Regions from separate parts of the Loigolactobacillus coryniformis subsp. coryniformis KCTC 3167 genome, predicted to be linked through region 2. Evidence: predicted binding sites of a transcription regulator. Region 2 holds the regulator's gene; each other region holds the start of a gene.
What was found. The regulator NrdR, encoded in region 2, represses ribonucleotide reductase genes. The targets are predictions, from matches to a motif close to ACACNATATATNGTGT.

Region 1: LC20001_RS10285 (deoxynucleoside kinase) is a predicted target of NrdR. The motif match lies at 4,074-4,089, and genes of this name have one in related genera.
Region 3: LC20001_RS05760 (deoxynucleoside kinase) is a predicted target of NrdR. The motif match lies at 2,049-2,064, and genes of this name have one in related genera.
Region 4: nrdJ (ribonucleoside-triphosphate reductase, adenosylcobalamin-dependent) is a predicted target of NrdR. The motif match lies at 3,498-3,513, and genes of this name have one in related genera.

Annotation. Positions count from the first base shown of each region.
Region 1 covers NZ_CP017713.1:2,066,147-2,072,448, reverse strand. Annotated here, with positions in the region: gene LC20001_RS10305 (helix-turn-helix domain-containing protein) at 1-184, opposite strand, end outside; partial or broken gene LC20001_RS14780 (ISL3 family transposase) at 475-789, shown strand; gene LC20001_RS10295 (IS701 family transposase) at 788-2,161, opposite strand; partial or broken gene LC20001_RS10290 (ISL3 family transposase) at 2,258-3,250, shown strand; gene LC20001_RS10285 (deoxynucleoside kinase) at 3,304-3,969, opposite strand; gene serS (serine--tRNA ligase) at 4,418-5,695, shown strand; rRNA gene LC20001_RS10275 (16S ribosomal RNA) at 6,283-6,302, shown strand, end outside.
Region 2 covers NZ_CP017713.1:1,791,925-1,798,226, reverse strand. Annotated here, with positions in the region: gene polA (DNA polymerase I) at 290-2,956, shown strand; gene mutM (DNA-formamidopyrimidine glycosylase) at 2,965-3,813, shown strand; gene coaE (dephospho-CoA kinase) at 3,810-4,412, shown strand; gene nrdR (transcriptional regulator NrdR) at 4,784-5,275, shown strand; gene LC20001_RS08800 (replication initiation and membrane attachment family protein) at 5,360-6,302, shown strand, end outside.
Region 3 covers NZ_CP017713.1:1,154,945-1,161,246, reverse strand. Annotated here, with positions in the region: gene LC20001_RS14380 (hypothetical protein) at 18-161, shown strand; gene LC20001_RS05770 (hypothetical protein) at 208-825, opposite strand; gene LC20001_RS05765 (cold-shock protein) at 972-1,172, opposite strand; gene LC20001_RS05760 (deoxynucleoside kinase) at 1,365-2,018, opposite strand; gene LC20001_RS05755 (alpha/beta hydrolase) at 2,190-3,119, shown strand; gene LC20001_RS05750 (aldehyde dehydrogenase family protein) at 3,343-4,710, shown strand; tRNA gene LC20001_RS05745 (tRNA-Gln) at 5,091-5,162, opposite strand; gene LC20001_RS05740 (LPXTG cell wall anchor domain-containing protein) at 5,244-6,176, opposite strand; gene LC20001_RS05735 (redox-sensing transcriptional repressor Rex) at 6,296-6,302, opposite strand, start outside.
Region 4 covers NZ_CP017713.1:2,927,003-2,933,304, forward strand. Annotated here, with positions in the region: gene LC20001_RS14140 (glycoside hydrolase family 65 protein) at 1-977, shown strand, start outside; gene pgmB (beta-phosphoglucomutase) at 1,011-1,679, shown strand; gene LC20001_RS14150 (MFS transporter) at 2,033-3,229, opposite strand; gene nrdJ (ribonucleoside-triphosphate reductase, adenosylcobalamin-dependent) at 3,569-5,818, shown strand; gene LC20001_RS14160 (DUF6198 family protein) at 5,902-6,302, opposite strand, start outside.

The sequences.
Region 1 (6,302 bases), 270 kb from region 2:
GATTCATTGTTTGCATATCCTGTAATAGATCTTGAAAGGTATTATAAGTTTGTTGATATGAAAGGTGTAGCTGTTCACTAATATCATTGATCGTAAACGAATTAGTACCAGCTGATTTTAGAACGCGAAACATCTGAAACTTCTGCAGATCCGCTTTTTCTAAAAATATTTCTTCAAACAGCATCACAAAGCTCCTTACAAGTATTTATTTTGTGGCTACTTTTCTCATTTTACTATTCTATTACCTAAAAGCAAAGCGACGCTGAACGTACTTTGACTAACAAAAAAGCCTAAAATCAATGACTGACTTTAGACTGAGAAGTTTATTAGGTTCTATACTTTTTCCTGTTGATAGCTTACTTAACATGGTAATCTATTAGCAGGATTTTTTAGTGCAAAATAAAAAAGGCCCATAAGCCTCGCACCTAAAAAATCCACCCACTACAGCATCTTTTTTAAAGGACGTGAAAACTTATGGACCCTGTAGATAATAATATAAAATTTGTGCTCAGTATTAAAGACCCAAATGTAGTTTTTTACAAATATAACTATCAAGTGATTAAAGCTAAGCGCGCAAAAGTATATATAGCCACGGTTAAGTTCGACCAGAAACATTGCGCTAACTGTGGCTTTTGCGAGCTAAGTCATAATGGACACTACGTATCACGCGTGACCTATCTGGCAGCGAATGCGAGTGAACCAGTTTATTTAGAACTCCATAAAGAACGCGTCATTTGTCGTAATTGTAAAGCGTCGTTTATGGCTACTTCTGATGTGGTACAGCACTTTACAGCTTTTCACTGACCCCCGACCAACAAGAAGCCAACCACTGAATCACCACTTTGGCCGGTGTTGTTTTTAACCGCCTTTGCACTTGCCGCGCTAAACTAGCCAAAAACAGCGCCGCTTGAATTTGCCGACTTAACCAGAGTTTGCGTTCACGCAAACTTTTGGTTACCAAAAAAGCTAAACTAGGTTGGGTCAATGGCAATACGATCATCAAGGTATACGCCGTATTCAATAAATGATGATCGGCTTCAATCTTGGCTACTGAACGCACGGCGTAATCACCGAAGTGCCAGAATGTTTTCATTTCATAAAAATAGGTCTCGATCGCCCAACGTTTTTGATAGTAGGCCAACGCTCGTAGCGCTGGCGCAGGGGCGCTGGTCTCCGGCGTCCGATAGGTGAGCTGGGTCGGATCAACGGCTAGGGTTTCGGTTGTGATCGCCGCTAATTCTTCGGGCGCGCTCGTCGCCATGAACAGACGACAAGTCGTCTTGCGTTGTACGCGGATCATGTAAACTGGCTGGGGCATCAAGCGTGTCAGACACCGCACTATACCGATCTGATCTCCGGCCGAACAAAGATTTAATGCAATATTTCCCAAATGGATCTGGTCACCATATTTCCGCGGCCGGCCGCGCTTACCGGTGCGTTTGGGTAAGCCAAACATGGCGGTATCTTTACGCACATTGGCGATCATAGCTAGATTAGGTTGCGTCATGACCAGTTGGTTGATCTCAGCTTTGGGATACCAACTGTCACACAGTAGGAACACTTGTTGGTCGCTGGCGATCGATTTCAAAGTCGTCTTGATCATTTGCGCCGCTTGCTGGTATTTGGTCGCCTGTTCCGCCTGATAAAGGTGCGTGGCTAACGGCAAGAACGTATAAACTGGCTGGTCATCTTGGTCCCGCTGTGTTGGGATCATCAGACCTAAAGTAACGAAATCATGGGCATTGACGAGCCGCTTACCCGTATGTGCGGCGTGATCGAATAGATATTTGACGCCGGTAAATTTGTGGCCGAACTTGGGTTGGACCGTGTCATCCAGAACCAATAATAAGGGCAAGTCCTGACAAGTAGTGGGAATCAAGGTCAGTAAATACGTCAAGTTGCGCACTTCTAACTGTGGCAAGTGGTTACCGATCACTGCCAAAGCCCGATAAAACGTGTTCAAAGAATGCTTCGTCACCCGGCCCAGAAATTGTTCAAATAAGTGGCGGATCGAGTGGCGGTCACCGATCACTAACAACGCTAGACACAACCAAAAATAGTTAAGGCCCATTGGCTTAGACAAGCCAGCCGCTTTTAAATCAGAAAAATAGGCGTGGAGGGTGGTTAAAAGTGATGATTTTTGATAAAATGAGTTCAACACGAATCCTTCTTTCTAAATGGTTTTTTGTCGAACTCATTTTAGCAAAGAATAGGCATTCGTGCCTTTTTATATCCAAATTTTTTTAAAAAGCTGTAAAGTGCTGATGTGGTAGACAAGTACTGTTGTATCTCCCGAGCCACGCGTCAGAAAGTGTTTATGAGTCTACAAGACGACCGCACTCAAGCTAGCATTGCGATCGATGCCGGCATATCAGCTAGCACTGTCTGTCGTTACTTAGACAACTATGATGACTTATTTCGCAGAAATCTTAACTATCTACCGGTTCATCTCGTCATGGATGAATTTAGAGGAATTGGTGGTCGGCTCCATTTCATCTGTATTAATGGCGCTGGTGAGCACGAAATTCAACAAATTCTGCCAGACCGATTCAAGCAAAGTATTACTGATTATTTTAAACAATTTCCAGCAAGTGTTCGAGCACGTGTCAAAACAGTTACCGTAGATCTAAATAGTTACTATCAAGACATTGCCAAGGCAATGTTTCCGCAGGCAAAAATTGTGATCGACCGCTTTCACATCATTGCAATGATGACTCGAGCTTTTAATCAAACTCGGGTACAAACCATGAAAAAGTACAATAAAAGATCCTATGAATATCGCACGTTAAAGTTCGCCTGGCGGCTTTATTTGAAGTATGCCGGAAATCTAGATGAGGAACATGTCTTTTATGACCGACACCTGCGAAAACAACTCACACAACTAGAACGTGTAGAACAAGGACTGACAATTAACGAAGAACTTAAAGCATCGTACGAGTCGATGCAAAGCATCATGGAAAACCTTAAGAATCAAGACAAAGACAAGCTTGTGGAAGATCTATATACAAATCAAAATATAAGTCCCTACATGAAAGCAGTGTTTCAAACGTTCAAAAAGAACTTAGTGGTTGTACTCAACGCCAGTGAATCGGACTATACGAATGGCCCAGTCGAAGGCATGAATCGAATGATTAAACAAATTCAACGCACAGCATTTGGATTCCGTAATTACCATCATATGATTTCACGTATTAAGTTACGGCAAATGAGAACAAAACCAATGAAAAAAACAGAGTTGAAAGTCGCATGACTTTCAACTCTGTAAAAGCTATTCATCAACAGGATTTGACAAAGAGCCGTTTATTATTGGTGATTGCTAGCAGCAGATGCTGGTTGCCGGAGGCTAGCTAATTTTTGATCAATTAGCTCAATGACCCGCTTACGGGCAAGCTCATCGCTGACGAAGTCAAGTTGATCACCATCGATTTGGATTTTAGGACTTTCATTATAATCATCGTACCATTGTGAATAACGTTGATTTAACGTCCGGTAATAATCGTAAAGGCTAGGGTCTTGCGTGATCTGTTCATAAGGCCGGTTACGCTTTTCGATTCGTTTTAACATGGTTTCAAAAGAAATGTTGATATGGACCAGTAAGTCAGGACGTTTATGGTAGTCTTGCTGTGGTAATTCTTGAAGCATGTTATCTAATAATGAATCATACACGGCAACTTCTGTTTCAGTCGCCCGGCCTAGATCCGCGTTTAAGTGGAACAATAATGAATCTTCGAAGATTGACCGATCCATCACACTGTTAGTGATGCGATCAGCAGCTTTTAATTGAGCCATCCGTTTATTTAAAAAATAAATCTGGAGTAAGAAGGCATACTTTTTTGGATCCTGATAGAAATAAGGGAGAACGGGATTGTCATCAACGGATTCATAGAAGGCTTGCGAATTTAAATGTTCCGCCAATAGCGTAGTAAGGCTTGTTTTACCTGCGCCAATTGTTCCTGCAAGTACGATCATAATAATAGGCTCCTTGTTTTCGGTTTTTAATTGGGATTGTTTAACGAGCAATAACACAAGTTTAGGCCCGTACAAATAAGTTTAACCTTAAATGGGTCTGAACAGCACCATATATTGTATCATGCTGAAAATCGATTGCAATATGTGGCACAACTTTTTTCGAGTTGCCTTTTATTAAAAATTCGAGTACACTAACTACATTATTTAAACGCGATGATGTGCCTAAGGTCTGTTAAGAGAAATGGTGGTAGCTGCAAAGCCATTCGGACCGCTTCCAGCACAATAGCGGGCAGTTAATCCTGCACGGTCAACGATCGTTATCGACAATTGAGGGTGGCTAATGATAGTCAAACTTGGGTGGTACCGCGAAGCTGATTCGTCCCAATTACGGGGATGAGTCGGCTTTTTTTGTATTGCGTTTAAAATTTAATTAATGGAGGATTTAATCATGTTAGATGTTAAAATGATTCGGCAAAACAAGGAAGAAGTGAAACAGCGCTTAGCAACACGTGGTGTTGATCCAGCAGAGATCGATCACTTAGTTGAATTAGATGAAGCACGGCGGGAACAAATTGCCGTTTCTGAAAACTTAAAGCAAAAACGCAATGAGGTTTCTAAGCAAATTGCTGAATTGAAACGCAATAAAGCAGACGCAACAGATATGATCACAGAAATGCGCGAGGTTGGTGCTCAAGTTAAACAAGTTGATGAAAAGCTTGCCGGGCTAAATGAACAAGTTCGCTATATCGCAGTTCGTTTACCTAACTTACCAGATGCATCGATTCCAGTCGGTCCAGACGAATCAGCTAATCATGAAGAGCGCAAGATCGGTACACCGCGCCAGTTTGATTTTACGCCGAAACCACATTGGGAGATTGGTGAAGATCTCGATATTCTTGATTTTGAACGCGGCGCTAAAGTGGCCGGCAGCCGTTTTCTCTTCTATAAAGGTTTAGGTGCTAAGTTAGAACGTGCCGTTTATAATTTCATGCTGGATGAGCATGAAAAAGAAGGCTATACCGAAATGATCACACCTTATATGGTCAATGATGATTCGATGTTTGGGACGGGCCAGTTCCCTAAGTTCCGGGAGGACGTTTTCTCAACGGTGACTGATGACAAAGAAATGACCATGATTCCGACCGCTGAAGTACCATTGACTAATTACTATCGTGGTGAAATTTTGGATGAAGCACAATTACCGGTTTACTTCACAGCGTTGAGTCCATCGTTCCGTTCTGAAGCAGGTAGTGCTGGTCGGGATACTCGTGGCTTGATTCGACTACACCAGTTCAATAAAGTGGAAATGGTCAAGTACGTTAAGCCAGAAGAATCATTTAATGAATTAGAAAAAATGACAGCTAATGCAGAAAATATCTTACAAAAGCTTGAATTGCCCTATCATGTTATTACTTTATCAACTGGTGATATGGGCTTTTCTGCGGCGAAAACTTACGATCTAGAGGTATGGATTCCGGCGCAAGAAACTTATCGTGAAATTTCAAGTTGTTCAAATTGCTTAGATTTCCAAGCGCGCCGTGCACAGATTCGTTACCGTGATAGTGAAGGCAAAGTCAATTTATTACACACATTGAATGGATCAGGCTTAGCGGTTGGTCGTACTGTTGCAGCTATTTTAGAAAATTATCAAAATGAAGATGGCAGTGTGACCGTACCGAAAGTTCTTGTTCCTTATATGCGTGGTGTAGAAAAAATCACTAAATAATAGAAACGAACAGTAACGAATGCATAATTACCCTTTTACGGTAATTATGCTTTTTTAATACGTACAATTATAAAGATAAATTAATTAGCATTCGTAATCTGAAATAAAGCAAATTTTAATTATAAATATCCTTGACGCTACCGCGAAATGTTGATATAGTATTTGTTGTTGTCAGTTATAGCTCGTGTCGTTGAAAAAAGTTTTTAAAACTTTTTGTTGACATATCTTGCTTAACTTGATAAACTAATAAAGTTGTCACTTGTTGAGTTATTCATTTCTACTTGCATAAAGATGCAGAGTAAAAGCTTGATTTAACAAGGCATAACGAAATCAGAAATGAACGGCTTGAATATTTATTCAAAAAGTTCTTGACAAGCTTCGCTCGTCATGATAAACTGATTAAGTTGTGTTGAGCAACAAGGTAGACCTTTGAAAACTGAACAAAGTTTCGACAAATCAAATGTGTAGGGTCTTTATTTTTTACCGGCCTTCGGACCGGTTCGAGATAAAGCAAACATTTGCGAAGTCAATTCAATTTGAATTATAACTCGCTAGCAACAAAATCAATTGAGCAATCAATTTTCATTTTATATGAGAGTTTGATCCT
Region 2 (6,302 bases):
GAATTATTCAGCTACAAGCACACTAACTGAGTATTTAGCTGTGCTAATGATTCAATGTTCAGTTATTGTCGGAATGGAACCTTGCACTGTTCCTATGCACTCAATAACCATACTTCAAAATAAATCTGATCAGTTGCAAGCTTCTTTTTGTGTCCAAGACACTTTGTTTGAAGCAAAGTGCTGCGTTTTTTGTTAGAATATAAGGTAGTGTAAACGTAAATTAATTGTGGCTGCAGGAAGCGTAATTTGCGTATTTAATTTGTTAATAGCTAATTTTAAGGAGCTTAATATGGCCGACGATAAACATTTATTATTAATTGACGGTAATAGCGTCGCTTTTCGGGCGTTTTTTGCCTTACATTCACAGATCAACACGTTCGTTAATCACAACGGGCTGCACACGAATGCCATCTATGCCTTCAACACGATGTTAGATATTGTGTTAAAAAGCTTTGCCCCCAGCCATGTGCTGGTAGCTTTCGATGCCGGTAAAACGACTTTTCGGACGGCTAAATTTGATGATTACAAGGGGCAACGGGATAAAACACCTAGTGAGCTTTCGGAACAGTTACCGCATTTGCGCGATTTATTGACGGCTTACGGCATTCGTTCTTACGAATTGGCTAACTATGAGGCCGACGATATTATCGGGACGTTAGCGCAAGAGGCAGCAGCGCAGGGTTTTAAAGTCGATGTGGTCACTGGTGATCGCGATTTGACGCAACTGGCAACCGAAAGCGTCACCGTCAACGTGACGGTCAAAGGGGTGAACCAGTTAGAAGCCTACACGCCGGCGCACGTTGCTGAAAAATACGAACTAACGCCGCGGCAGATCATTGACATGAAAGGCTTGGCTGGTGATACTTCTGATAATTATCCTGGGGTCACCAAAGTTGGTGAAAAAACAGCGATCAAGTTATTGAAACAATTTGATAGCGTCGAAGGCATCTACGAAAATCTGGATCAGCTGAAAGCTAGCAAAATGAAGGAACATTTAGTTGCTGATCGCGCGCAGGCCTTTTTAAGTAAGGATTTAGCGACGATTCGTCAAGATGCACCACTGACGATCGGTTTGGCTGATCTAGTTTATCAAGGGCGTGATGTCGCTGCTTTGCGTGAATTTTATCAGGAAATGGATTTCAACTCATTTCTTAGTAAATTGGCAGATCCAGAAACGGAACAGGCCCGGGCAGCCATCGAATTTCAGGAACTGACGGCAGAAGCGGTGCCAGCAGTTCTGGCTAGTTTCACCGGCCCAGTAACTTTTTATTTAGAAATGCTGGATACGAATTACCATACGGCACCATTTGCTGGCTTTGTGATCGGTCAAAAGGGTCAGTGGTATGTGAGCCGCGAGGTTGAATTATTGAAGTTACCAGCTTTTACTAAGTTTTTTGCCGACCCCCAGCGAGCTAAGTTGGTTTTCGATGCCAAGCGCACCTATGTTGGGCTGAACCGGCTAGGCATCACTTTGGCGGGGATCAGCTTTGATCTATTACTGGTTTCTTATTTGCTCAACCCCAACGATAGCGGCAACGACTTAGGTAAGATCGCCCAGTTACACCAATATCGCGATGTAGCCACCGATGAAGAAGTCTATGGTAAAGGCGTTAAACGCGCAATTCCTGATGATTCGGCAGTCTTTTTCCAGCATTTAGCCCAAAAGGCACAAGCAATTGAACAATTACAGGCTAAGCTAGACCAACAATTAGTTGAAAATGAACAAGATGGTTTATTCAAGGAAATGGAACTACCCTTGGCCATTGTTTTAGCACAAATGGAGATCGCCGGTATTCGGGTTGATCCTGACCGCTTAAATCAGCTACGTAAAAACTTTGCCCAACGCATCGATGAGCTAACTAAAAAAATCTACGCCGAAGCGGAAGAAGAATTTAACATTAATTCGTCCAAACAACTAGGCGAAATTTTATTTGAAAAAATGAATCTGCCGGTGATCAAGAAAACGAAAACCGGGTATTCAACGGCAGTTGGCGTGTTGGAACAATTAAAAGCGATCGCACCGATCGCCAGTGATGTGCTTGATTATCGTGGCTTGACCAAGCTGCAATCAACCTACATTGATGGCTTATTGAAGGTGATCCATCCAGATGATGGTAAGATCCACACCACTTATTTACAGACCTTGACGGCTACAGGTCGTTTATCGTCAATTGATCCGAATTTACAAAATATCCCAGTTCGTGATGAAGATGGCCGCCAAATTCGTCAAGCCTTTGTGCCGCGGAAAGCCGGTTGGCAAATCTTTGCCGCTGATTATTCACAAATCGAATTGCGGGTTTTAGCCCACATTTCCCATGATCAGAATTTACAGGCGGCCTTTAGCGAAGGGGCGGATATTCATGCTAGCACGGCAATGCGGATCTTTGGCCTAGAAAGTGCGGCGGAAGTAACGCCTAATATGCGCCGGCAAGCTAAAGCGGTCAATTTTGGGATCGTCTATGGCATCAGTGATTACGGCTTGTCGCAAAACTTAGGTATCACCCGTAAGCAAGCTAAAACGTATATTGATAGTTATTTCCGCGAATATCCCAACGTTAAGCAATACATGGAAGATATTGTGGCGGCGGCCAAAAAATATGGTTACGTCGAAACGTTATTCCATCGGCGCCGTTATTTACCGGATATCCACTCGAAGAATTTCAATTTACGGTCATTTGCTGAACGGACAGCGATGAATACGCCGATTCAAGGTAGCGCGGCTGATATCATCAAAGTGGCGATGTTAAATATGCAAAAGGCGTTAAAGGAACAGCAGTTACAAGCAACCATGTTATTGCAGGTCCATGATGAATTAATTTTTGAGGCACCAGAAGCGGAGATCGCCACTTTAGAAAAATTGGTGCCACAAGTAATGGATGCCGCAGTTAAGTTGGAAGTGCCAATGAAGGTCGGCTACGGCAGCGGCCCAACTTGGTACGATGTTAAAAAAGGTTAGGTGAACACATGCCAGAATTACCAGAAGTTGAAACCGTCCGCCAAGGATTGCGCGGCTTGATTTTAAATAAAACAATCGCTAACGTGGAAGTCCGCTGGGGTAAGATCATCAATGGTGATAGTGCCCAGTTTGCCAATGATTTAGTTGGATTAACTTTTCAGGAGATCGACCGTCGCGGCAAATATTTATTATTTCGGCTCAGTGACGAGTTGACGATCGTTTCGCATTTGCGGATGGAGGGCAAGTACCGCGTCACGCCGCAAGCGCAAGAAGTGACCAAGCATACTCACGTTATTTTCAATTTTACTGATGGCACTGCGTTGCGCTATTTGGATACGCGTAAGTTTGGCCGAATGACCTTGATCAAAACGGGCACTGAAGATCAGGTTGGCGGCTTGAAAACGTTGGGGCCTGAGCCGACCGCAACTGATTTCACTGTGGCTGATTTTACGCAACGGTTACGCAAGCATAAAAAGGCGATCAAACCAACCTTGCTAGATCAAAAGGTGGTCGCTGGTTTAGGCAATATTTACGCGGATGAGGTGTTATGGTTAAGCCAGATTCACCCATTACAGCCAGCTAACACATTGACTAGCGCACAGATCCAGGCATTACACGACAATATTATTGCCGAATTGGCTAAAGCAATCAAAGCCAAAGGCACGACGATCCGCAGTTATACCGATGCCTATGGCGCTACCGGCGGTTTTCAATTGTCATTGCATGCGTACGGTCGCGAAGGTGAGCCCTGTGAACGTTGTGGTGTGACCATCGAAAAAATCAAAGTTGCCCAACGCGGGACCCATTTTTGCCCGCACTGTCAGGTATTGCCGGAAAGCCAGGTCAGTGCCTCATGAGTCTAGTTTTAGGTTTAACTGGGGGAATCGCTAGTGGTAAATCGACGGTTAGTCATTGGCTAGCTGAATATGGTTATCCGATCGTTGATGCAGATGTGATCGCCCGGCAAGTCGTTGCCCCAGGGACGATCGGGTTACGCCAATTGGCCACCCTATTTTCACCGGCAATTTTAACGGCTGACGGTGCACTTGATCGGCAAAAGTTAGGTCGAATCGTGTTCGCCGATCGCCGCCAGCTGGCACAATTAACGGCGATCACGGGACCCTTGATCCGCCAAGAGATCAACCGCCAATTAGTGGCGCTGAAGCACGCTAAAAAAGAATTGATCGTTTTAGATGTTCCATTATTATTCGAAGGCCACTATCAGCAAAACGCTGATTTGACTATGGTGGTCTACGTTGATGGTTCCACGCAGTTACAACGTCTGATGATTCGCAATCATTTAGATGAAGTTGCGGCTAAACAGCGCATCGCCAGTCAATGGCCGTTGATTGCTAAGCGGCAAATGGCTGACATCGTGATCGATAATAACGATTCACTTGCGGCAACTAAGCAACAAGTGGTAAAATTTTTAACACAATATGGTTTACAGAAATAAGGTGGGGCGTTGGCCTGACCTTATTTCTTTATGAAGTTGATTGATAAGATCACGTTTTAATCAATTGAATGGTATAATTTCTGTAAGTAGTCCAGTTTGGTATATTCTTGCACTGAGATACTACGTGATTTTTTGATGGGTACAAAAAACTAGGTTTCGTCCGCGCGTACCGGAATGGAATCTAGCTAGCCTAGTTTCGCTTAAATTTAAATCTGAACGCTATACAATGTTTAATTTGATAAATAAAACTTGGAACTTACTTGCCGAGGTCGATTGGATCAAACTATAATTCGGCAAGTTCTCTGGAACGTCTAAATTTATTAGCAGTTTGTGCTAATAAACAATTTTAATTGTGAAATGGAGTGTCTAACATGCAATGTCCGCGTTGCCATCATAATGGTTCCCGCGTCGTCGATTCGCGCCCAACTGATGAGGGTCGCGTTATTCGGCGGCGGCGTGAATGCGAAAATTGTAATTTTCGCTTTACGACCTTTGAACGCGTTGAACAAACACCGCTATTAGTCATTAAGAAAAATGGCACCCGTGAAGAATTTAACCGCGAGAAAATTTTACGTGGTTTGATTCGCTCGGCGGAAAAGCGGCCCGTGACGATGGAGCAAATGACTCAAATCGTTGATGAGGTCGAAAATAAAATTCGGGCATTAGGTGAAAATGAAGTGGCTTCACAGGTCATCGGTGAATACGTCATGACGTTATTAGCGGATGTCGATGAAATCACCTATATTCGTTTTGCCAGTGTTTACCGGCAATTCAAAGACGTCAATGTGTTTTTGAAAGAATTAAATGATATGGTTGACCGGGATAAACGTGCCGGTAAGTCTGATCACGAGCAGCCATCATAGTGACGAGCAGCTTGAATGATTTTGACTATCCGGTTAATTTTGCAATTTTGGCTAAAAAAGTACATTTAGAAGGAGGTATTGATGATGCAAGACGCATTTTTTAAATTAGATCCCCGTGATGGGTTTGTGGTCACCGATGCCAATTATCTTTCTGATTTTGATCGGCAAGTGCTAACGTACTTATATCAGCCATTAATGGGGACCGGCGCTTATAGTTTGTATTTGTTACTGTGGACGCAGCAGTCAGTGGCGCAAAAAGCACAGCCGCACAGTACGTTATTAGCGTTATTGAATGTTGATTTGCCGACTTTATATGAAAGTCGAATTCGTTTGGAAGCTTTAGGCCTGATCAAAACTTATCAGCAGGTTAATGCGGCTGGCCGAACTTTTACCTATGAATTATATGCACCGCAGGCACCTAATGCGTTTTTCAATGATGATCTATTAAGTTTATTGTTGTACGATGCGGTGGGTGAGGATCGTTTCACCCAATTAAAAACACAGTTCCGATTGCATCCAGTTCACCCTAGTGCAGATTTAGAAGAGGTCAGCCTGAACTTCCTCGATGTTTTCCATGTGAATTCACAGTTGTTGAATCACTTACCGGCAACGATTGCGGAGGCTAAATCCGAATTTAAAACGCAGCCACAAACAACGCAACCGCAGTTGGATCAACGGGCAACCGCGGATTTCGATTGGCCATTTTTCAAGCAACAACTGCATGCTAGCTTTGTTTCGGAGCGTGAATTGGATCAGTATCATGATCAGTTATTGACGTTACACGCATTATATGGCCTAAATGAGCTGGAACTGGCGCAATACGTGAATGAAAGCATTAATATTACGACGAATAAATTGGATTTTCCGGCGTTGAAACGTTTGGTAGCGCGGCAGCCAGCGAAAGTAGCACCAACAACAGCGTCGACGGCCGTTCCAACGCCAGCACCGCCGACGGCTACTAAAGATGCAGCGCTGTCGAAAAATGATCAGCAGTTGATCGCTGTCAGTAAGCAATTAGCACCGGTGA
Region 3 (6,302 bases), 640 kb from region 2:
AGTAGGTAGGCGTTAATATGGAAAAACAAAAGCAACCTGAATTGCCGTTTCGGCGGCTTTCTGATCAAGCAATCAGTCGTAATTTGACTGCCTTTATGATTCAATTCAGTAGAGAGCAGCGTTTGCGCGATCAACAAGCAAAAAACAAAAAAACAGCTTAAACAAATAGGGACACGGCATAATTGCCGCATCCCTATTTTTATACACTTAATTATTGTAACTGTTACTCACAACACTCCACGAAGCACCAGCATCAGGTGAGCTAAGTAACTGGCCTTGACTATTGATCTTGAACCAGCCAATTGTCGGTGCAGTCCCAGCGTCAGCCCCCTGTGCCTGCATATTAGCACTATTATGATTTTCGCGTACTTGGATCACTAATTCACCATTAGCATCCTTGCTCATTTCATACCCTAAATCATCTGATTGATAGTTACCACTAACATGTTGTGCGACCCAATCCTGTACTTGCGCAGTTGTTAAGTTCAGCCCATTGACTGTCGTAGCCGTTTGCGCCTGACTTTGACCAGCAGCTTGACTGCTGGCTACCAAGCTTGTTGAACTTCCAGCATTACTGCTGGAAGAACTAGCAATCGCTGTAGAAGACGTACCAGCTGTATTACCATCAGCACTGCTGGTTTTTGTACTGCTAGCTGAATTGGAGACTGTACTTGGGCTTTGCGCTTTCCTGCTGCTAGCCTTCTTGCTAACTTGACTCGTTTGCTGGCTTGATTCACTGGACGAGTCCGTGGAACCACCATTATTGCACCCTGCCAAGGTGACTGCAGTGACCCCGATTAATAAAACACCGAAAAGTTTTTTCATGTTTGTTGAACCCCTTCCACATCATGGCAACTTACTATGTTGATTTTAACAAAGAAACCAACAGAAACTCAAGCCTTAAACCGAAATGATATTCAAGGTACAAAAAAACAGCCCCGATTACTCGAGACTGTTCATCAGACTAGTAACTAGTCTTTAACAACGTTAGTCGCTTGTGGGCCACGATCGCTGTCTTCAACGTCAAATGTTACATGTTGGCCTTCTTCTAAAGACTTGTAACCTTCGCCTTGGATAGCTGAGAAATGTACGAATACATCGCTGCCATTGTCGCGAGTAATGAAGCCATAACCTTTGTCTGCGTTAAACCATTTAACTGTACCTAATTCCATGTGTAAAAATCCTCCTGTAGGTCAATCGACCTGTATAATTTGGTAAATCTTGTGAAAGGCGTACATTGGAAGAAGTTTACGATGAAACTTGAAACCAAAATATTCCGAACAAAGAAGTACTATAAGTATAGTAGCATATCCCCCTGTTAATAGCAAACTAATCACGCAATTAATTTAAAAAATTTCTGCAGATCATTTAGTTAAGGAAGTTGTTTGCCGAACAGTGGCCAATTTATTGTCGATCATCTGTAACACTTTTTGCGCATTATCTGGTTTGGCTAAGTCAAACTGTTGCAGGTCAACGCGCATTTTAGGGCCTTCGTCGTAAGCTTCAAACCATTCCTTATAGGCACTCCAGATCTTAAAGTAGTAATCATAAAGACCTTGGTCGTTTTCAACCTGTTCATAATCACGGCCACGTTTTTTGATTCGATACAAAATCGTTTCAAAATCAGCGTAGGCGTACACTAACAAATCAGGTGCTTTCTTAGGAATACTCCGTAATTCAGCCATCATATTGTCCAATAATTTAAGGTAGATCTCAAATTCTTGGTCACTAATGTTGCCTTCCTTGTTATTTTCTCGTGTAAACAGCGCATCTTCATAAATTGAACGATCTAAAACGTTGTTATCGTCAGTCAACGCTTTTTTGATCATCGCAAACCGTTTATTCAAAAAGAAAATCTGTAGTAAAAATCCGTATTTTTTTGGATCAGAATAATAAAGTGGTAAAACAGGATTATCGCCGACTGGCTCAAAAAATGCTTGTGTGCCTAAATGTTCCGCAATCATTCCGGTCAGCGTGGTCTTGCCGACGCCGATCATCCCTGCTGTTATTATCACCATGATTGGCCCCCTCGTTAGTTGCAAAAATGCATACCCTATATTGTAGGGCAGAATAGCTTAAAGGACAATCATTTTTCATAAAAACTTGTCAACACCCCATTACTAAGGCTATGATAAATAAGTTAATCCTATTAACGTTTTACGGCAATTATGAATTAGGAAGTGACTCTTGTGAAAAAAATCTGGCTGACCTTGTTAGCTATTATCGGCGTCGTGATCATCGGCTTATTCGGCGCAGGCATGTATTTTTACCACGTAGCAGTGGTGCCGGGACCCAAAGATTTCCTCGGTAAAACCAGCACACTGAAACCTAGTGATCCGCTGTATCAGCAGAAAAAATGGTTTGCGGATACGACCAAAACTCATTGGTACGAAACCACTGCTGACGGACTCAAACTAGATGCCGACTATATCCCAGCGGCCAAGAAAACAAATAAAACAGCAGTGATCGCCCACGGCTTTATGAGCCGCAAGGAAGAAATGGGCGCCTATGCGGCCTTATTTCATCAATTAGGCTACAATGTATTGCTACCAGATAACCGTGGTCACGGCGCTAGTCAAGGTAACGTGATCGGCTTTGGCTGGCTTGATCGCCGCGATTATTTACTGTGGGCCCGCCAAGTCGTTCGTAAAAACGGTCAAAATAGTAAGATCGTCATGTTCGGCATCAGCATGGGTGCTGCCGGCATGGTCATGGCCAGCGGCGAGCATCAATTGCCGCAGATCAAAGCTTACGCCGTTGACAGCCCGTATACATCAGTCGAAGACGAGATCACCTATGAAGCCAAGCAACAGTATAACTTGCCCAAATACCCGCTGGTGCCGATCACCAGCTTAGTCACACGCATTCGCGCCGGCTATAGCTTTGAAGAAGCCAGCGCCGTCAAGCAAGTCCATAAAAATCACAAACCAATCTATTTTGTGACCGGGACCGCCGATAAATTTGTACCTACCTATATGACTAAAAAACTATACCGCGCCGCCAATTCCCCCAAGGAAATGTGGTTAGTCAAAGGCGCCGCTCACGTTAAATCATTTAGCAAACAGCCTCAAGCTTACCAACAACATATCAAACAATTTTTGACAAAATACGTTCATTAAATGTAAAGCACCCCCATGCCCTAGTATCGCGGCGTGGGGGTGCTTCAGTTTATACTCAGCGATTTGATCACATGCCCTGACCCGGACTATTTCACCGACCAATTATCGAAATAGCGGAAAACCTAATCATAAATCAGCAATTAATTACTTTAGACGCATCTATTTTGTGTTTTCACAATAAATTCGGCAAAATAGACTTAAATAGGAAAAGGAGCTGAACAAAATGGCATATCGTGCAATCAATCCCTACACTGGTAAGCTGATTCGTGAATTTCCCGCAACGACCGCTCAACAAGTCGAACAGGCCTTAGCTAATGCCCAAGACTTTTATCAAACAGCTAAACGCCAGGCCATTGCTGAACGCACCCGCTTATTGCAACAACTGGTCACCGAACTACGACAAAATGTTCCCCAATACGCCACACCAATAACAACCAATATGGGCAAGTTATGGACTGAAGCACAAGCCGAAGTTAAAAAAGCCGCCGACTTTGCTGCATATTATGTCCAAAACGGCGCTCACTTATTGCAGGACGTTCCCTACCCCGACGCACCTAATGGTCCAGCGTACGTCAGATTGCATTCGATTGGCGCAATCATGACGATCGAACCATGGAACTTTCCGTTTACACAGATCATGCGCGTTTTTGCGCCCAACTTTATACTCGGTAACCCAGTGTTACTTAAGGATCCTAGTATCATCCCTGAATGTGCCCAAGCGTTTGAAACGGCGACGATCCAAGCCGGCTTACCAACTGGCGCATTTAAAAATTTATTCATTAACTATGAACAAGTGGCGCAAATCATTGCCGACCATCGCATACAAGGTGTGGCCTTCACCGGTTCGGCTGGAGCTGGGCAGAAAATCGCCGCAATTGCTGGTAAAAATTTACGCAAGTCAACTATGGAACTGGGTGGAACCGATGTTTTCGTTGTTTTAGCCGATGCCGATCTGGAAAAAGCCATTCAAGCTGGCGTGGCTGGACGCTTAAATAATGCCGGTCAAGTGTGCACCGCGGCCAAGCGCTTTATCATCCATGAAGCCGTCTATGATGATTTTATCAGCGGCATGAGTGCAGCCTTTGCACAACGTCAACTCGGCGACCCAATGGACCCCGCGACCACACTAGCACCGCTATCTTCCAAAAAAGCCCAGCAACAACTACAGGAACAAGTCGATGCGATCATCAACGGTGGCACCAAACTAATTTGGGGGCAAAATACCCCGATCGCAGGACCCGGGGCTGGTTTTAAGCCACTTATTCTAGAAGGGATGGCCTTTGATCACCCGCTGTACGATACCGAATTATTTGGACCAGTGGCGCAAGTTTATCGAGCAAGTTCGGATGAAGAAATACTTAGACTAGCCAATCAGTCACAACGCGGCCTAGGCGGCACCATTTTTACGGGTGATATCGCGCACGCCCGTAAGTTAGCTGACCAGATCGAGACGGGACAAATTGCGCTCAATCACATGCTGACCTCTTACCCTGAACTGCCCTTTGGCGGTATTAAGCAATCAGGTTACGGTCGCGAACTAGGTGATTTAGGTATTCGTGAATTTGCCAATGCCAAAACAATCAGCGAATAAACTTTGGGCCTTACATGGTTTAGCTACCGGTAAGGCTTTTTGTTTGCATGTAAGAAGCAATAACGCTTAAAGACTGATAATGAGCAATACACTGGCACTAACCGCCAATGATTAAAAGTCGCTTAATACCTGCGTACACAACAACCCACTTCCTTAGTCAATACCCTGTTTAGGAGAATCATTAAGCTAATCCGCCACGCATTTTAGGCAATGACGAAATATAATTTACAGTCAAAAACACCTAATTTTTTTACGATCAACGCAGTCACTACCGTCGCTTTCACACGATGATCAATTTTGTCAAAATTTTCAAGATAATAAACAAAAAGACCGTCATACCGGCGCTTCTAAGCACTGGTGACGGTCTACGCTTATAAAAATTGGGTAACTAGGGATCGAACCTAGAAATTACGGATTCAGAGTCCGTTGCGTTACCATTTCGCTATTACCCAATGATGTGAAATCTCATCAACGACTAATAGTTTACCGAAAAAACAGCTAGCTGTCAATTATAAATTTGATTTTTTATGCAATTAATGTGCCCAATTACGTTTTAACAAGATAATTGCGCTGCTGATCAACCCAATTCCAGCCAGACTCAATAAAAAGTTAATGTGTTCGCCAGTTGCTGGAAGTAAAGCGGCGAAAATAGAAGTTGGTTGTTTTTGTTTAGCCTTGTGCGCCACTTCAATCATGCTAGTTACTTGTGCCGTAATTGTAGATTCAGTTGGTGTCCTTACGCCTACTTTTGCTTTACTACTCTGTTTTGCCGTTACATCTTGAACAATCTTAAATGGGGTATCCTTTTTGTTTTCCTGCGCAGCGGTAATTGTTGCCGGCTTCTCTGGAGCTAATTCAGCGGATTCTAAATCGGCGAATAAATCAGCTTGCCCTATTTTTTTATCTGCCACTGTTTTCTTAGTATCAGAACTCGCTACTGATTGTGCAGCTACGGGTGCACTACTTTTAGCTGCTTCTTCGCTGATTGTTGCCATTGGTACTGTACTTTGTGCCACCGATTGGCTTTTTCTCTCCGGTAATGCTGTAGCTGAAGTTGCGGTCTCATTTCTAGTATCCGCAGCCGATTGCATAGCTGCGGGTGCTGCACTGCTAGCTGCAGAAGAAGCCGCTGACTCTTCTGGTTGCGGAACTAGCGTAGATTCATTAACCGTCCTAGTAGTTGTTGCTGGTGTCACTGGCAAAGTTGCATTATCCAATGCACCAGTAGCTGCTTTAGCTTCCGGTACTGCGGTATCCGTTGCTGGCGCTACCGCATTAGTCACCGGTGCCGCCAAATCTGCCATTAACGATTGCTGCGGTTCAGAAACAACTGCGGTACGATCTGGTGCTGTTGGCACCATTGCTGGTGTTATTGCTGCATTCGTTTGTGTGCCCCATAAGCCTAATCCTAGCAGTATACTACCACTAAGTAGCCAGCCTTGCAGCCCATGTTTTAAATATAGCATCTAAATCCCTCCAGATAGATGACTGTAAACCCATTCACTCTTATCCTATCATACTTTTTGTCTCCGCGCCGCAATGAAGTATAAAAAAGCACGTGATAGCCAAATGGCCTATCGCGCGCTTAATCA
Region 4 (6,302 bases), 1.1 Mb from region 2:
GCTATGATATTAAAAAAGTTATGGGCCCTGATGAGTTCCACGAAGGCTATCCAAATAGTGACGAAGAAGGCTTGACCAACAATGCTTACACCAACATTATGGTCAGCTGGCTTTTCGAAACCATTGCTTATCTTCGGGGTAATGTAGTGCCAGAAACAACCTTTACCAAGGCGATGCAAGTAGCTGGTATCAACGACGCCCTGTACAAAAAGATGGGAACAATTGGCCATAAGTTGACCTTAGATGTGGATTCAGCTGGCGTGATCGGCCAATTCCAAGGCTACTTCAAGTTACCAACATTGAACTTTGAAAATTACCGTAAGAAGTACGGTGATATTTCGCGGTTAGATCGGATATTGAAAGCCGAAGGACATACACCAGATGCTTATCAAGTCGCTAAACAAGCCGATGCACTGATGGCCTTTTACAATTTCGACTTGACCCACGTCAACCAAATTCTTAAACAAATGGGTTACGATCTACCAAATGAGTTCTTGACTCGTAATATTGAATACTACCTTGATCGGACTACCCATGGATCAACATTATCCCGGATTGTTTACGCGGTTTTGACCCTAGTTGACGGTAATATGGATCAATCGTGGCACCTCTTTTCACAAGCGTTGCTCTCCGATTATTACGATATTCAAGGTGGGACGACCGCCGAAGGAATCCATCTGGGCGTAATGGCAGCGACCTTAATGTTGGAGACGCGTAACTATGCCGGTGTCGATGAGTTAACCGATATGATCAACATCGCGCCTAATTTACCGGCGCATTGGCGCAGTATCGCCTTCCGTCAATATTTCCGCGGCACCCAATATCATTTCCAGATCACGCAAAAAGCGATCACAGTTACTGCCGATCAAGCGGCTAAAGTCCGCGTCGCTGGTCACGAACTGTTACTCACCGCCAAGCAGCCGCTGACCGTCGATTATCAAGGGCAACCCCTGACCACGATCAGCAAAGCAAAATAGAGCATGTTTTAAAACATAAAGGAGGCACTACCCATGGTAAAATTTACAGATATTAAAGGTTTTGTATTCGATCTAGATGGCGTCGTCACCGATACATCCCGTTATCACGCGAAAGCTTGGGGCCAACTGGCCGACAAATTAGGCGTTGACTATCCAGGGTTAGGTGATGCGGTCAAAGGGATTAGCCGGATGGACGCACTGGAAATGATCCTAAAAAAAGGTGGCTTGGAAAACAACTATTCTGAAGCCGAAAAAGAAGCACTAGCGGCAGAAAAAAACGCCAATTATGTCAACCTGATCCAAAATATGAGTGCTAAAGATATTTTGCCCGGCATGGCCGACTTTTTAGCTGAGCTCAAGGATAAGGGATACGGGATCTCATTAGCTTCTGCGTCAAAGAATGCACCTACGATTTTAGAAAAAATCGGCCTCAGCGACTATTTCACTAAAGCCGTTGACCCAGCAACCTTGAAATATGGTAAACCAGATCCTGAGATCTTCATCAAAGGCGCGCAGCTACTTGATCTGATGCCGGCTCAATGTATCGGCTTAGAAGACGCAGCCGCCGGTATTGCTGGTATCAATGCTGCTGGTGAGACCTCAGTCGGTATCGGTGATCCTGAATTATTGCATGACGCAACGATCAACTTTACCGATACTAGTCAGGTCTCCTTGGCTAATATTGAAAAAGCAATGCAATAAAAATTAAAGCAAAACTAGGCAATGATTTTCTGAAGTATAGTTATTAAGTACACGTAAGCATAGCGAGTCAGGATCCATTCCGGTGCTGACGTATGGAACGAGTATGCTGTATGCTTACTTGGTAATTCGTAATTTTCAAGCCAATCAAATCATTTCTAAACAAAATACCAGTAAAAACAGGTTTAACTGTTTTTACTGGTATTTTTGCGTACAACTAAATTTGGTATGTGCCACCGCGGCCAGATGAATGGAATCTAACCTGCTTCGTTTCAACCATCGGTCAAAAAGAGTCATTTCAACCACTGCTCGTTTTTTAATTGCTGCTAAATTGGGACCAAGCGCGGTAATCAACCTTAATCGGTGACGTGTTTGCCCCCACCATTGACATTCATGCGAATCAAATAAGTCAGTCCAAATGAAGCAGACAGGAAAACCGTTACGACCAAATATGGATAGTGATAATTCATATCTAGTAGCGCGCCGGACATGATCGGCCCGATGACATTACCGACACTGGTCAGCGACATATTTAAGCCGTTGATCAAGCCTTGATTGCCTGAACTAGCCTTCGTCAGCAGCGTTGTGATCGCCGGCCGTAGTAAGTCGAACGCTGTGAACACGATCAAGGTTGCGACGACAACTTCCCACTTACTATGCGCCAAAATGATCCAGATCGTACCGACAAAGCTGAAGAAGAAACAATAGCGAATGACCCGCGTTTCGTTGAAAGCGACCACTAAACGATCGAACAGCGCCACCTGCATGAATAACGAGATCAGCCCGTTCAACGTCAGTACCAGCGCAATATTACCCAGCGTGAAATGGAAAACTTCATTAACGTAGATGCTGTAGATACTTTCAAAGCCTTGGAGCCCAAATGAAGAAACTAAGATCATCACAAATAGCAGAATCACCGACTTGGTCAAAAAAGCCTTGATATCGCCTTTAGAAGGTGATTTTCCTTTTGCAGCAACAATATCATCCGCCAGCAATTCGTCTTCATGAGGTAACATGACCAATAAAGCGATCGTGCTCAGCAGACCGAGCACTGCAGCGCTCCAGAACGGCGCTTTATAGTCGATATTAGCCAGCACACCACCAAGACCAGGACCGAGGATCAGGCCGCCGCTAAACGCCGCTGATAGCCAGCCGATCACTTTGGCCCGCTGACTACGTGTGGTGATATCAGCCGCCATCGCCATCGCCGTTGGTGTCACCATTGCTGCCGATAAACCACCGACAGTTCGCGAAATGTTGAACATATACAATTTATTCGTCAACGCAAATAAGATCTCCGACACCATAAATAAGAACAAACCAGCAGCCAACATCGGCTTGCGGCCAATTCGATCAGATATCCGACCTACGATTGGTGAAGCAATAAACTGGGCAAACGCAAATAATGCGCTCATGATCCCCATATCCGTTGCGCTTAAATGCAGCTCGTTTTTGATAAATGGCATAACTGGAATCACTAGTCCAATGCCTAAACAAACCAAGAACTCACTAAAAATCAAAATGAAAATCGCCCGTTTTGCCTTCGCTGTCATATTGACCACACTCCTTATTATTATTGAATTTTTAACGCCGTCAAAAAATGGTCGCCGCTAGACCCAGCAACCATTTTTCGCAATCCAATCCAGTATACCGGTAGACGGTATTCAATAGCAAGCAAGAGTATCTGGAAAAAGTCCAACCACTAAATATAGATTAAAAAAATTTTGGTACACAACGACAATTTTAGTGGCAAAAAATTTTTATCAATTTTTTAAAGCGCTTAATCAGGGGCTGCGCAAGTTTTCAGTCGTTTTTCACCGATCACCATATATAGTATCTTAAATAAAAATGTGCTACCATATAATGTATTGAACTGAACGGAGGCACCAGATATGCAAATGACATCAACACCAATTAAAATCGGCTTGACCAATGATTTCGTCGAACAAGTTAAACAAGAAGTCCAACCACATTGGGGTAAACTAGGCTGGGTTACATATAAACGCACATACGCTCGCTGGATCCCGGAACAAAATCGGACTGAGGAATGGTTCGAAACTGTTAAACGTGTCGTTGAAGGTAATATTAACCTTGACCCACGGCTGCATAACGGTGACGTGACGCCGGAATTATTTGAGGAATTAACGACTGAAGCACAACAACTCTATCGTTTGATCTATGGCTTAGGCGCAACGCCATCTGGCCGTAACTTGTGGATCTCCGGTACTGACTATCAAAAGCGTAACGGCGATGCCTTGAACAATTGTTGGTTCATCGCTATTCGGCCGCAAGCTTATGGTGACAGTCATATCGTACCTGCTTATTTGGATCCAGAACAACCAGCCGTTTCAATGCCATTTTCATTTATGTTTGACCAATTAATGAAGGGCGGCGGTGTTGGTTTCTCTGTTGTTCCATCAAATATCAGCCAGTTGCCACCCGTTGCGGCTAAGATCAAACTTAGTGTATTGATCGGCAAAGAAAGCGACTCTTACCAAGATTCTTTGGCCTTAGGCGCGGTTGACCGCGATCAATGGTTGGCTGAAAATAACGTCGCTGACACCTTGTACTATGAACTACCAGATACACGTGAAGGCTGGGTTTTAGCTAACGCGCACATGATCGACGCGCATTTTACGTCCACTAACCCAACGCAAGCTAAACAAGTCGTTTTAGACATGACTCAAATCCGCCCTAAAGGCGCACGGATCCACGGTTTCGGTGGTACTGCTTCGGGCCCAATGCCATTGATCAGCATGTTGATCGACAGTAACGATGTTTTAAACGAAGCTGCTGGTCGGCAATTAACTGGCGTTGAATGCACTGACCTTGGTAACATGATCGGCAAAGCCGTTGTTGCCGGTAACGTACGGCGCTCAGCTGAATTAGCTTTAGGCGGCGCAGAAGATGATGCCTTTATCACAATGAAGCAAGACCAAGAAAAGCTTTACCATCATCGTTGGGCTTCTAACAACAGTATCGCCGTTGATTCTAGCTTCACCGACTATGGTCCCGTAGCAGATTCGATTTTGCATAACGGTGAACCTGGTATCGTCAACTTAGAATTATCCCAAAACTACGGGCGGATCGCTGATGGCCGTCAAGAAGGCATTGATGGCAGTGTTGAAGGCACTAACCCTTGTGGCGAAATCTCGTTGAGTAACGGCGAACCATGTAACTTATTTGAAGTCTTCCCTTCTGTTGCCCAAGAACAAGGTTGGCAATTAGAAGATGCCTTTGCTTTAGGCACGCGCTACACCAAGCGGATCACTTTTAGCCATTACGATTGGGAAGTTTCCCGTAAAATGATTGCTAAAAACCGGCGGATCGGTATTTCAATGTCGGGGATCCAAGATTGGATCTTAGATGAATTTGGCCAACGCGTCGTGACTGGCTTCACACCAGCTATCGATCCTGAAACTGACGAAACGTTCCAGAAACCAGTTTACGATCAAAAGGCCGTTCAACGGTTTGATGCTTTGTATCAGGCAATCGCTAAAGCTGATCAGGACTATTCTGATACGCTTGGTTGCCAGCCATCGATCAAACACACTACGGTTAAACCATCGGGGACCGTCGCTAAATTAGCTGGCGTTTCCGAAGGGATGCATTTCCATTATGCCGGCTACTTGATCCAACGGATTCGGTTCCAAGATAGCGATCCATTGTTACCAGCATTAAAGGCTTGTGGTTATCGCATCGAACCTGATGTTTACACTGATCATACAATGTGTGTTGAGTTCCCAGTTAAGGCCGCTAACGCTGACAATCCAAACTTTGCTTCTGCCGGCAGTGTTTCTGTCGCTGAACAATTTGCGACGCAAGCGTTCTTGCAGACTTACTGGTCCGATAACGCCGTCAGTTGTACCGCTACTTTCCAACCAGAAGAAGCGGACCAATTAGCTGGCTTGTTGAAACAATATCGTCACACTACTAAATCAACTTCAATGTTGCCATACAGTGGCGGCGACTTGAAACAAGCACCAAAAGAACCCATTGACGCAGCAACTTATGAAGCTCGTTGCGCAGAGATCAGCGGCGATGTTGAAGCAACATTTGCTCAACTACATCCCCAAGAACAAAAAGATCTTGTATTGGTCGATCAGACTGACTGCGAAAGTGGCGCCTGCCCAGTACGTTAATAAATAAGAAAACGCCTTGCAAGTTATGGCCTGCAAGGCTTTTTTGTGTTTTCGAGCGCGCTTGATATCGCGCTTAACTTTTTTTAAACATCCACATGATGCTTTAACTGCGGAAAAACATGTCCGTCTGACCATTTCATCAAGAAGCCTTGCGCCGTTAGTGCTAAGACAGTACCGTAGCCGATCGCCTCTAACTTGCCAGTGGCAATAAAGGCCATCACCGTGATCAACAATGGTGGCATATAGCTAACCCACTGTCCCAAGATCGCGGAACCTTTTAAAAATTTAAATCGCAAAATATAGGAAAGATCATCATTAGGATGCATCAATAAGTTGGATCGTTGATAGATGGATACGGCTGCCGAAACAGTAAAAATACCAAGCGTATCTAGCAGTAAACGGCTAACTAGTCCAAGTTGCGGTATACCGGTCCAATTCCAAACGAATGTAAACCCGGACACCATGTAACTAAACGGTATTGTAT